2 regions of the Brevibacillus ginsengisoli genome follow, and region 2 is predicted to be linked to the other one. Evidence: predicted binding sites of a transcription regulator. Region 2 holds the regulator's gene; the other holds the start of a gene.

Region 1 (6,977 bases), on a different contig from region 2:
ATCACACACAGTTATCATTACAACACCTGGGAAATAGGGGGCAAGATAAACATTCGGATAACATCCACTCCCAGGCGTCCTTTTGCTAGTTTGCAGGGAGCGATTTTCAAGGAGTTTTACAAAAGAGATAGAATATATACACATCAAGTATATTCTTTATTTAAGGCAGGTATAATCCTATGGATAAAGAGACTCTTCGAACCAATCTAAGTGAAGCACACATCTACATGAAAGAACTGCTTCAGTCTTTTGTCGAAACGACGACTGATGCAATTTCCATTAGAGATATGAAGGGAAATATACTTCTCATAAATAATGCCTTTGAAAAAATTTATGGCTGGACATTTCATGATCTGGTGCGTGATCCGTACTGTCTGGTGCCGGAAAATTTAATAAATGAAACCATAGAAATTTTTCGCCCGATAAAAAGCTCAGGAAAGCGGATTTCTGGATATGAGACCGTACGCAAGCGAAAAGATGGCACGATGGTGCATGTAAGTTTAACGGCTTCACCTATACGGGATATTGAAGGAAATATTGTCGGCACTTCGGTTATCGCAAGAGATATTACCGAAAGTAAAAAGGCTGAAGTAGCCTTGCTGGAAAGTGAGGCCAAATATCGGATATTAGTAGAAAATACGAATGATATTATCAGCTCATTTGATGTGAACATGAATAAAATTTTTATCTCACCTTCTATCGAGCTTCACTTGGGATACACCCAGGATGAATATCTTCAGACCGATCTTTTGGCTATGATTCACCCTGATGATGTAAAAACAATAGTGGATGTGCATCAATCAATTACTATTCATAAAAAAACGGTTCAAATTGAGTCGAGAGTAAAACATAAAAATGGATCTTGGGTCTATTTGGAGTCGCGTTGCGTACCAATCTTATCTGAGAACGCCAAGCTTGAAAGCTATTTGGTCGTGTCCCGCAATATTACCGAACGCAAACAATCTGAAGAAGCTTTGCGAAAAAGCGAGGAACAATACCGATTCATTGCTGAACATACAGCAGATTTCATTTCTGTCATTGATAAGTTTGGCAAGACCGTGTACAGTTCTCCTTCGCATCTGAAAAAGTTAGGCACGGATCGAATTCACTTTGATAAAGTCCATCCTGACGACGCGTCCCGGGTTTGTGAACAGTTCTCCCACATGCTCCGAACGATAACCCCGATTATCTGTGAATATCGATATAAACTGGATCATGAAAGATGGATTTATTTGGAGTCGAGAGGAATGCCCTATACCAGCGCTGATGGCGAATATCCATACTTTTTTAATGTGACACGTGATATTACGGAGGAGAAACAAAAAGAAGAACTATTCCTAAGAACAGAAAAACTGTCAGTCGTCGGAGAATTAGCCGCAAGTATCGCCCACGAAATCAGAAATCCGCTCACCACATTGAAGGGATTTATTCAGTATTTACAACCAGAAACTTCAGATAGTTCCTCGTATACTCCCATTCTGTTGTCTGAGCTAGATCGAATCAACTTCATCGTGAGTGAGCTGCTTGTCTTGGCGAAGCCCCAAAATCTCCATATAAGGCCGGTTCTTTTGCACAGTATGATCGAGAATGTTGTAAAGTTGCTTGAATCGGAAGCGAATCTCAAAAACATCGTCATCACGACGGAATTGGTAAATGAACCAATTTCGATCAATTGTGAGGAATATCAGTTTAAGCAGCTATTGATCAACATCCTGAAGAATTCTCTGGACGCGATCTCGGAAAATGGCGAAATCAGTATTCAAACGACACTACGAAGTGACAAGCAAGTCCTGATTCGCATTACTGATAACGGTTGCGGCATTCCACCTGAACTGCTGCCGAAACTTGGAGAACCTTTTTACACCACCAAAGAAAAGGGGACAGGATTAGGCTTACTTGTCAGTAACAAAATTATTAAAGATCATCAAGGAAGTATTCGCTTTAGCAGTGAAATGAATAAGGGTACCACCGTTGATATCACCTTACCTTGTCTCTGACACTTTTACAAAGTTGTGAACTTGCTCACTCGAAAGGTAGCCGATACAATAGGAGAGCGAGCGTTCATTACAGCGTAGGACATGCGCTTAAGGAGGAACACCTATGGAACAGTGGCGATACATTTTAACCGAGCCGATGTCGCCAGCCATGAATATGGCCATTGACGAAGCGATTTTGACTTTACATAGCGAAGGAAAGGTGCCTCCAACCATTCGCTTTTATACGTGGGACCCGGCAACCTTGTCTATTGGATATTTTCAAAAGGCGGAAAAAGAAATCGATTTAGAAGCCGTCCAAGCGAGAAATCTCGGATTTGTAAGACGACCAACCGGGGGACGAGCTGTTTTGCACGATCAGGAACTTACGTACAGCGTTGTGGTATGGGAGAACCATCCGAATATGCCATCAAGCGTAACGGAAGCCTACAAGGTAATAAGTATGGGGCTTCTGCACGGATTTCAGGAACTGGGACTGAATGCGGAGATGGTCTCTTTGGCGAATGAAGAGGAGAAGGAGAAATACAGCTCTCCAGGCTCGTCAGCGTGTTTTGATTCCCCATCCTGGTATGAGCTGGTCGTCGAGGGTAAAAAGGTCGCAGGAAGCGCTCAGACGCGCCAAAAAGGGGTTATTCTACAGCACGGCTCCATCCTGCTGGATATGGACGTGGAACTTCTCTTCTCTCTTCTGAAATTCCCGTCAGAGCGAGTCAAGCAACGGATGATTGACAGTTTCGTACAGAAGGCGGTTACGATTAATGAAGTGAGTGGTCGTGAGGTATCACTGGAGGAAGCGATTGCTGCTTTTTATAAAGGGTTTGCTTCCGGACTAGATATTTCACTTGTCGCTGAACCTCTTACCGCAGACGAGCTTGCATTAGCCGAAGAGTTGGCGCAAACCCGTTACGCGACGCATGAGTGGAACTTCCGCCGATAAGGGGAAATGCGTGAGAATAGACAAAAGCTTCTATCTTTGGTAAAGATAGAAGCTTTTCATTTGATTCCCGAAGCGTTACTCTAGGAAAAGTGCCTTTTTTGAGGATGTTACACAAATGTACCACAAACTGATTGAACATACTGGGTATAGGCGAACTGCAATTGTTTCACGACTGAACCTGCCTCTCCATTTGCGACTGGCTGGCCGTCAAGTAAGACAACCGGCGTTATCTCGGACGTGGTTGCGGTGATGAACACCTCGTCTGCCGCGCGAAGGAACTCAAGGTTAAAGGCAGTTTCTTGTACAGGTATCTGAAGGGTTGCCGCCAACTGGAGAACGGTTTTACGGGTGATCCCGTGCAAAATGAGATTCGTTTCAGGATGTGTATAGAGAGTGCCGTCCTTTACAACAAACACATTGGAGGAGCTGCCTTCTGTCACAATCCCATCACGATGCATAATCGCGTCGTCTGCCCCTTGCTCCTTTGCTTGTTGCTTCGCCATTACGGCACCGAGCAAATTGAGGCTTTTAATATCACAGCGCAGCCATCGGATGTCATTCGCAGTGATTGCCTTGATGCCACGTTGGAATTGGGAGAGCGGGCGAGCTTTTTTAGATACATAAGCGGTGATGGTTGGCTTGGTATCTACGGTTGGAAACTCAAACTGACGAGGTGCGACTCCTCGGGTGATTTGCAAGTAAAGAATGGCGTCGTCTCGCTCGCCCAAAGAACTTTTGGAAATCAACATATGGACAATGGACATGAGTTCGTCAGGAGAATGCGGGAGAGTCAGTGATAGTTCCTTGGAACTACGAACGAGACGTGATAGATGCTCTTCCCAAAGGAATAGTTTTCCCCGATAGATGCGAACGACTTCATAGATTCCATCTCCAAACTGATAGCCGCGATCTTCTGGTTGGATAGCAGGTATGTCGTGTTCGCACCAGGTTCCGTTTACGTAGTACACTTGTCAACCCTCCAAAGTCCTAAATCTGAAGTTGTCACAATATATTGTGTGAAATATGTGGATATAGGAAAAGTACGTCAATATGTAGAATAAAGTCATTGATGAAAATAGTAACATATGGTATCTTTAAAACCGTCTCTATTAACGATAACAAATCGTCTTTTGAGAATCAATTTACATTTTTTCTGGGGGGAAAAGAATGTCAGCAACAACTGAATCACATCGCTTGGAAGGTTTAGGTGAAAAAATTTTCCTCGATCGCTACGCGATGAAGGACCTGGATTATACGAACACACAAGTAGGGGATACCATCCTAACCCTTACCAAAGATGATCCTCGCTTCCCGCAAAAGGAAGTTGGTGAAATTCTCTCCATTCATGGTAAAGAAGTAACGATTCTCTTGCGAAGCGGTGAAACGATCCAGACCAGCATCGAAAGAACAACACGCCCGCTTGAGCTTACTCCCGACGCTATGTGGGACAGGCTGGCCCGATCTCTGGCTGCTGTCGAAAAAACACCTGAAAAACAGGCTGAATGGCAAGCGAAGTTCCGTGAATTGCTAGATGACTGGAAGTTGGTACCTGGCGGTCGAATCGCTGCTGGCGCCGGTGCAAACGACGAATTGACGCTTTTTAACTGCTATGTAATTCCGTCTCCTCACGATTCCCGCGGAGGCATCATGGATACTTTAACCCAAATGACTGAGATCATGTCTCGCGGGGGAGGAGTGGGCATTAACTTGTCCAGCCTTCGTCCTCGTCGCGCGCTGGTCAAAGGGGTTAACGGTTCTTCCAGCGGTTCAGTTTCTTGGGGTGGACTCTTTAGTTATACAACTGGACTTATTGAGCAAGGAGGCAGCCGCCGTGGCGCGTTGATGCTGATGCTTAACGACTGGCACCCAGACCTTCTTGAATTTATTACAGTGAAACAAACGATGGGACTTGTAACGAACGCCAACCTTTCTGTTTGTGTGTCCAACGGCTTCATGAAGGCGGTTAAAGAAGATCTGGATTGGGATTTGATCTTCCCGGATACTCAAGATCCAGACTACGAAACCATGTGGGATGGCAACATGACCAAATGGCGTGATGAACTGGGCAAACCAGTGAAAGTATATAAAACCGTGCGTGCCCGTGATATTTGGCACACCATTATTGAATCGGCATGGAAATCCGCTGAACCAGGCATCGTATTCCTCGAATACTACAACCAAATGTCCAACAGCTGGTATTTCAACCCGATTATTTGTACCAATCCATGCGGTGAGCAAGGTTTGCCAGGCTGGGGGGTCTGCAACCTGTCCGCATTGAACCTCTCCAAGTTTGTAGCCGACGGCGAAGTAGAGTGGGACAAGCTAGGAACAGCTGTGCGCTACGCCGTGCGTTTCTTGGATAACGTCATCGATGCGACACCATACCATTTCGAAGAAAACGAGCGCAACCAGAAAAATGAACGCCGTGTTGGTCTTGGAACCATGGGACTTGCGGAGATGCTGATTAAACTGGGGATTCGTTATGGAAGTGTGGAATCTCTTGAGTTCCTTGAGAAGCTGTATCATTTTATCGCTCGCGAATCCTACTTGGCTTCTTCGGAGATTTCCCAAGAAAAGGGAAGCTTCCCGATGTTCGATCGTGAGAAGTTTTTACAAAGTGGCTTCATGAAGCAGTTTGACGATGAAGTGCGTGAAACCATTTATCAGAACGGAATTCGCAACGTTACCCTGTTGACTCAAGCGCCAACGGGTTCGACAGGTACGATGGTGGGAACTTCCACAGGGATTGAGCCATTCTATGCATATGAATTCACTCGTCAAAGCCGTTTGGGAACCGACAAGCAGTACGTACCAATTGCCAAGGAGTGGTTGGAAGCGAATCCTGGCGAGGAACTCCCAGACTACTTCGTGAGCGCAATGAGCTTGTCTGCTGAGGATCACGTACGCGTTCAAGCCGCTATTCAGAAGTGGGTTGATTCGTCCATCAGTAAAACAGCCAACGCTCCACATGACTTCAGCGTAGAAGATACCAAGAAACTGTATGAACTTGCTTTCGACCTCGGTTGCAAAGGGGTTACGATCTATCGAGATGGAAGTCGTGACACTCAGGTTCTTTCTGTAAGCAAGGATGATGAGAAAGCAGAGGCAAAAGCTAGTGAAAACACTACAGCAGGAAGCCATGGAAAAGCGCATGTACCTGAGAAAGCGTACAACAAGCGTCCGAAAAAATTAAGCGGGGCCACATACAAAATGCGCACTCCGCTTGGAAAAGCGTACATTACGGTAAATGACATCGACGGTGCACCATTCGAAGTCATTGTAAATGTAGGAAAAGCGGGTAGCGACGTATTTGCCATGTCAGAGGCTTTAGGCCGTGTATCCACACTCTTCTTGCGTTTTGGCGAATTGCCGGATGGCAACAAAGCTCGTCTTCTGATCAAGCAAATCAAAGGAATCGGCGGTTCAGGTGCTGTAGGATTTGGGGCAAATCGCGTGGAGTCGATTCCAGACGCGGTTGCGAAGGCATTGGAAATGCATCTGGATGGAGAAGACGATTATCACTCTGTAGCGGCAGCTTCCCATAAGTCCGCCTATAACTCTTCACCAGAACCGATCCACCATCACGCAGATGATGACGATGAGTTTGGCTTGGATTCACCAGACCTATGCCCATCTTGCGGCTCAGCAACCCTGATGCCGGCAGAAGGATGTAAAACCTGCACGACTTGCGGGTATTCGAAGTGTAGTTAAATGATGTAGAAAGAACAACATAAAATCCTAGTTGTGATGGATCATAAAAGCTGAGAATGTACCAAAAATACGAAAACCATAGCGCATGATTCATCCGGAAAATAGGAATAACCTTAGCCGTATTAAATTGGCTAAGGTTATTTTTTCATATATGGGAACTCAGGTCGTACAGACAGTTGAGCACTCCACTGTAAGATCATGAATAGGTAGGTGAAATAAGATGCTTAAGTTTTGGGAAAAACTAGGCGGATTAAGTAGAAATTGATTGCGTGACGTTCCAATAAATTGATAGATTCAATCCGAACACATCGATTTTATTTCTTTACTTGAGAACA
Region 2 (6,977 bases):
GGCAGGAAAAACCGTTACCCAAGGGACCCCGATCCAACCACTGGGAAGCACAGTACATGCCCAATCGGGAGCAGCCAAGCTGATTGGAATGGATGAAGCACAAAAGATCGCGGAAGAATGGATCAAAAAGTTCCCTGGGCAATTCCGATCTGAGGGCAACCAGGGTAGCGGAACATCCACTGACCCGGATGGAACCGTGAGCCGGTCTTGGTCATTTTCTTTTGTCCCTCTTGATTCTAAGAAATCAGGGTATGAATCCGGAATTAGGCTGACGATTAGTGATCGAGGAGAAAAGATCGGGTATGACAATCAAGCGAAACAAAATTATCGATTCGGTGGAACAGCAGAAAAAATTGATTCCCCGATTCCTTGGAGTAAAGCAAAAGAGAACGCCATCGACCTGGTGAAAAAAATGTATCCTGACCGGTTAGGAGAGCTATACCTCCTAAGCAAGGAGCCATCCAAAGAGATGCTCCAATCCATGCTGGAGAATAACAGTCGAGGCTATTCGATTTCCTTTGGTTGGTTATGCGACGGGATTCCTGTTGAAGGTCCATTTGGTGGAGTCGAAGTAGAGGTGGATCCCAAAGATGGGGAAGTCATCGGCATGCACAATTTTATTGAAGGGAATTCACCAGTAATAAACCCAATAAAACCGAAATTAGACGCAAAGCAGGCTGTCGAGGTAGAACTTCAGGAGAAGAAAGTCTTGCTCACCTATTTCCAGCCAGGTTTTGATTATCGGTATGGCCCAATGGATGTTAAGCAATCGACTCCGATTCTTGTCTACCGTTTAGTGGGAAGTAATGGAGTGGTCGATGCAGCTTCCGGGAAATGGATCAATTTTGACGAGTTAAGTAAGATGAAGGTACCGCAGGACATTGCCAATCACCCTGATAAAGAGGCGCTTTCTTTTGCGATCTCCAAAAACCTTCTCGACGTCCAGGACGGAAAACTGGAACCCGATAAATCTGTAACCAAAGCGGAGTTCATCGATTCACTTATAAAAATGAGTGGTCAGTACGAGCTACGATCCTTCAGGTTTGATGAATATCGTGATAATGAAGAACCTGTGAAGGTCAATTATCAGGATGTAACCGAGAAGCATCCTTATTATGGCGCAATCCAGCAAGCGGTGAAATATGACCTTATTGCTAACGGTGGCAAGCTAAATCCAGACCAACCGATTACTCGCGTAGAAGCTGCCCAGATGGTCATTCGTTTCCTTGGTTTAAGCCCAGTCCTTAAACATGAAGAGGTTTTCAAGGTTCCTTTCACGGATTTAGCCCCAGCCGATATCCCATCGGTAGCCCTTGCCTACTCGTGTGGATTGTTCCCGGTAAAAGCGAATCAGCATGAATTTAAACCAAAGCAAGCCATGACCCGCGCAGACGTCGCTGTGATGTATCAGCAACTGTTTAAAACGTTTGGTAGACGCTAAATATAAGAACGAAGACCCCCCTTCCAAAATGAAAGGGGGGCTTCTCATTCTATGAGATTATTGGTTCGCGGCTGTTTGTTTATAGTTGAACAAATCTTCATCTTCAAAGCCAATAATGAACATTCTTAATTCTTGCTTCAGATCGATCTCATACGGCAATCGTACATCATTCCCGCGACCGTCTCTTAAAACGCGTACGGTTGGACGGTGACAATAATCGGGATCCACCTTACAGATAACACCGGTCTCTCCGGTATTCAAGACAACCCCGCTTCCTAACGGGAAAATGGCGATGTGACGGCGGAAAGAGTCAATGAGATGATGCGAGAAAAGATGTCCGCCTGATCCGAGCAGATACTCCAACGCGTCCTGTGGCATGAAGCGTTTGCGCCATGGTCGAGGAGTAGTCAAGGAATCATAGATGTCACAGATGCCAACAATCTGGGCGTACTCGTGAATCTGACTTTTCTTCAGGGCTTGCGGATAACCGCTACCATCCAGACGCTCGTGATGTTGAAGGGCTACGTGAGCGGAGAGCAGGGAGAGATCGTGTTGCTTACGCAAAATGTTGAATCCATTCATGCAATGCTGTTTGGCAATTTCTTTTTCTTCAGCGGTCCATTGGGTCTCTTTGTCCAGCATTTCTTTGGGCAAGTCTATTTTTCCGATGTCGTGCAATAGAGCGCCGATACCCAGCTCCGTGAGCTGCTGCTTGTTGTAGCCGAGCGACATCCCGACAGCGGTTGACAATACGGCCACGTTGACCGAGTGATGATACATGCCGCCAGAATAGGTGGAGATCGTAGATAAATGGGTCAGGATTTCTTCATTGCCCATAATGTCGCCAAGGATCGCATGAAAAACCTGTTGGAAGTGAAGACCCATATCCTTCACGGAAATCCGTCGCGCCAGCTTATTGGTGTTGGTGATTTGTTTGATCGTTGACTGGATCGTTTCTATAGCGGTTTGACGAGTTTGTGGACGAATGACGTCTTTTACAATAATATCACTAGTACGGTCGTCTTCAATGTAGATGGAATCGATGTTGCTTTTTATCAGACCTTGAATCAAGCGGTCGTTAAGAACCATTCCTTGACCAAGGAGAACTTTTCCATCCGGGGTAAAAATGGTTTTCCCCAGCTTCATCCCAGATTGGACTTGTCTGATTGAAACTAAGCGCATAGCAAGTCCCTCCTCGTTTATGTTCACCGTGTTGGAAAAATTAACAAACCTTTCTTAGTTATATTGTAGGATTTTCGCAAATTAAAGAGAATAGGCACAAGGATTTGACTTGACTAGGCATTTAAGATGAGCGAGACTGAAAAAAAGCATTGACTTTACTGGAGCTGATGGTATATGTTATGTCCATTTTGTGAGTATAACGGGACTAGAGTCCTAGATTCGAGACCTTTTAATAATAATCGGTCCATTCGTCGCAGAAGAGAGTGCGAAGAATGTGGTCGAAGATTCACGACTTTTGAAGTGGTGGAAGAAACTCCCTTGCTGATCATAAAAAAAGACGGAACACGGGAAGAATTTAGCCGTGATAAAATTTTGCGTGGACTGATCAGGGCCTGCGAGAAACGCCCTGTATCGCTTGAAGTATTGGAAAATGTCGTTGGCGAAATTGAGAAGGAACTCAAAAGCTTAGCCAAATCAGAAGTTCCCAGCAAAGATGTGGGAGAAATGGTAATGGAGAGGTTATACTACGTAGACGAAGTGGCTTATGTACGCTTTGCCTCCGTGTACCGACAATTCCGTGATATCAACGTGTTCATGAAGGAATTGGAAGAATTGTTGGGACAAGCGCGCAGCCATCCTCACAAGTTCACCTTTAAGGGAGGAATGGAAGAAGAATGATAAGGCGAATGCTGTCTTTGTTGGCAATCTGTGTACTTAGCCTATTCAGCGTACTAAGTGGATGCGCCTCCATTCGGCAGCAAACGATTGATGCACCAGACCCTTTATCTTCCCATCCAACAGAACAAGTAAGAAATCTAACCTCGTATCCTTCAAATGAGCTGACTATCGGCAGTCTGGATCGGATGCCCACCTTTGATCCGTTTGGCACTTCCAAACAGGAGGCATTGCTCACAGCTTATGAATCGCTAAGCTACCGGGGACTTGTCACCTACGGATCGAAGCGGCTGTTTGACCCGAGTCTGGCTTCGGATGTTCAAATCAATCGAAATCAAGGAAAACCAATGATTACACTGACCCTGAGACCTGAGATGCGCTGGTCCGACGGGCAACCGATTACAACGGATGACGTGCTTTTTACGTACCAGATGTATGCGCGACCTGATTATTATGGAGTCTGGAGAAACCAGATGTTCCTAATTGCTGGCGTCTCCGACTATCGCAGCGGAAAAGCGCCAGGGATTGCAGGGATAACCTGTGACAAAAGTAAACGAAAAGTACAGATTTCGCTTACAGAGGAACGAATTTCGTTTCTGGATGCTTTAAGCGCGCCACTTCTTCCCCAGCATCAAGTAGCGGATAAATCGCTGGAAGAGATCACGCGATTGTCTCAAACCGGCAAACTGGTCGGAGCGGGCCCTTATCAAGCAGAGCGATTAGACGAGAAGAAGTGGGAGTTTGAAGCCAATTCAAACTACTACCAAGGGAAGCCGCACATTGATTATTTACGGGTTGTTCAGATTGATCAGGGACATCTAGAACCGGGTAACAATCAGAATCCGGCAATCCTGTTTAGCTGGATTCCGCCTAACTTGGCCCGTTCACTTGCGCCTTTTTCCAATGCGGCGATCCTGATGGCGAGAGGGAATGGCTATCACTTTCTCGGATTTAATACCGCGAGCGCTCAATTAAAGGACGTGTCGGTTCGACGAGCATTGGCTCAAGCGATACCCGTCAAGCAAATGGCCGAGCAGGTTTTCTACGGTTTTGCTGTCCAAGCCAAGAGTCTTTCACCACGAAAGTTGTCAACTTATCCGACAGATCAGCTTCCGAGTTACGATCCGAATACAGCGAAGAAAATCTTGGCGCAGCACGGCTATACCCGTCAGAAGCGGCTTGTGCTCACGCTTCATTACCCGGATGATCCCGTACGCAAGCGAATGGCAGAGTTTGTCGTGAAATCCTGGGAGGCTCTTCCTGTGAATATCGTGACGAAATCTTTGCCAGCCGAGCAATTCACAGAACATGTTTTTGGCGGAAATCCGGTTGATCTTTATCTGTACGCTTGGCGGTACCCGCGTAACCCCTCAGAGTTTCGGGCTCTTTTTCACAGTGGAGAGAAGGTAGGGGAATTGGGGTTGAACGCCTCCCGTTATGTCAATCAGGAAGCGGATCAATTGCTGGAAAAGAGTCAGGCGTTTCTACCAGATGAAGAACGTAAACGTCTCCTCACAAAGTGGCAGCAGCGATTCTCGACAGATTTGCCAATTTTTCCGCTTGTGGAGGCCGCTAACCCCTATTATGTTGCGAAAGGCAAGCTGAAGGGAGTAGTTGAGCCGCTTGGGGCGCAGCCTTTTGACAACATCCATCAATGGTTTCTGGAATAAAGAGTTTATGATTCTTCCAGAGGCTTCCCTACTTCCGAATCGCCTGTGATGGTATAATAGAGGGACGATTACGAAGCAGGAAGGAATTATCTAGGATGCGTGTAGTATGGAACGAGCTTACACCTAACGATCGATATTTGGTTCGTACCATTCGACCAATTAGTATTGCCGAGATGGGGTATGTGGCCCATCTCTATTTGCCGTTGATCGGAATTGCCTCTTATACTCTCTATCAATATTTTATTCATGATATACAGGAAGTCAGCAGTGCGGCAGCGGAAGGAACGCATCGCAGCTTGATGGGAGTGACTTCGCTTCCTTTGGATCGGCTTTTGGCAGCTAGAGAACGGCTGGAAGCGATGGGATTGCTGGATGTGCGCCGCCGCGAGAATCGGGATGGAGACTCCTTCTATGAATATATCGTGAGGCCGCCCTTGTCGCCTTATCAGTTTTTTCAAGAAGATATCTGGCCGGTCATGTTGTTGAATCAAGTAGGAAAGCCCAAGTATGAGCAGATTCGCCGACGTTACGCGGACACCGCCTTTCACGAGCTGGATGAGCAGTACCCGTATGAGGAGAATTTGACGAAGCGTTTCTATGAAGTGTTCTCTTCGCTTTCCCAATCCGAAATTCAAGTGCGTCAAGGGACTGAGACGGAGCAGTTTATGCAACGGACCAGCCAGCAATATCCGGCGAATCCGCTGGTTAGCGAGTTTGAAGCGGAAGCCAATCCCGCGCTGGATTTATCCTTTATTCGCTTGAATTTGCCCAAACACGTAGACGCTTCGCTCGTGTTGACCAAGGAAAATGTGGAGTTTTTCTTTGTGATTCTCCATTTCTATCAGATCAGCAGCTGGCTGTTGGGACAAGAGCTGAACGATTGGAGTCTTTACGATACACAGGGCAATTTGGACAGGCAAGCGGTTCGCAAACGTTTCCGTGAAAAATACGTGGATGGACGTCTCACCAGACAAGCCATCGAAATCCCGCAAGAAGAGCTGGGGCCATCTGTTCTGCCAGAGCCGGGAAATGCCTCGTTCAGGCGGATTTGTCAGATGCTTTCCCCGCTTGATCTATTGGAGAAAGCCATTGGCGGCAGAATTAACAAGACGTATTTGGAGCGGGCTGAATCGCTGATTTTTACCGATCGACTATCTCCTGAGGTGGTGAACGCGCTGCTCTTGTATGCTCTTAAGGAGACCAAGATGGAGCTGCCCAAATCCTATGTGGAGACGGTTCGCGACAGCTGGAAAGCCAAGCAGATCTCCACGGTGGATGATGCGGTAAAAGTCATACTGGAGCGCTCGGAAGCCAAAACCCAGGCACAGGAAAAAACGAAAACAGCCAAAAGAGAAACGGTACCGGCCACTCGGAAGACGGGACGAGGAATTCTGCAAGACAAACTGCCTGCGTCGATCGAACGGCAGTTAAAACGCGAACAAGAAACAGAGTCGACCGAGACTGTTCAAGATACGAACAAGAAACCGAAGAAAACCGTAATGGATGATCCAGAATTGCGTGCGTTGCTCGAGTCGCTACGCAAATCACCGGGGGGAGAGGATCAATAGATGGAGCCAATTTCACAGTTTATGGATGAATTAGCGAAGCGCCGACCCAAGCAATTGCTTAGCTTGGATGAACAGCTGGATAAAATGATGCGCTCTTCCGCCTATCTCAAGAACTTTCAACAAGCGAATCCTGAAATGACCCGAGAGGATTATTTACGCTCGCTCTCAACGGTGTACGAGGCGGTTAAAGACCATTATTGGTGTCAGAACTGTCCGGGGCTCAAGGAATGTCCGAACCTGGTAAAAGGACATGTAGCCAAACTGGACGTCCAAAATGAACAGATTGTCAGCGCGATCTCACCGTGCGCCAAACAGATGGCCTACGAGGAAGAGACCAAAACACGCAAGCTGATGCGCAGCTACTACGTGTCTGAAGAGACGTTCCAGGCATCCTTTGAATCGATGAACATTGATGATGTCAATCGTTCGGCGGTTGCGGCG

Evidence for each region. Region 2 encodes NrdR, which represses ribonucleotide reductase genes. Its sites were predicted from a motif close to AACACNATATATNGTGTT; they were not measured.
Region 1: ACQCN2_RS16540 (adenosylcobalamin-dependent ribonucleoside-diphosphate reductase) is a predicted target of NrdR. The motif match lies at 3,933-3,950, and genes of this name have one in related genera.

Annotation. Positions count from the first base shown of each region.
Region 1 is NZ_JBNJQR010000008.1:65,826-72,802, reverse strand. It holds gene ACQCN2_RS16555 (PAS domain S-box protein) at 180-1,997, shown strand; gene ACQCN2_RS16550 (lipoate--protein ligase family protein) at 2,101-2,931, shown strand; gene dat (D-amino-acid transaminase) at 3,039-3,899, opposite strand; gene ACQCN2_RS16540 (adenosylcobalamin-dependent ribonucleoside-diphosphate reductase) at 4,099-6,642, shown strand.
Region 2 is NZ_JBNJQR010000001.1:98,856-105,832, forward strand. It holds gene ACQCN2_RS00485 (S-layer homology domain-containing protein) at 1-1,441, shown strand, start outside; gene ACQCN2_RS00490 (HD-GYP domain-containing protein) at 1,499-2,623, opposite strand; gene nrdR (transcriptional regulator NrdR) at 2,798-3,301, shown strand; gene ACQCN2_RS00500 (ABC transporter substrate-binding protein) at 3,298-4,968, shown strand; gene ACQCN2_RS00505 (DnaD domain protein) at 5,064-6,536, shown strand; gene dnaI (primosomal protein DnaI) at 6,537-6,977, shown strand, end outside.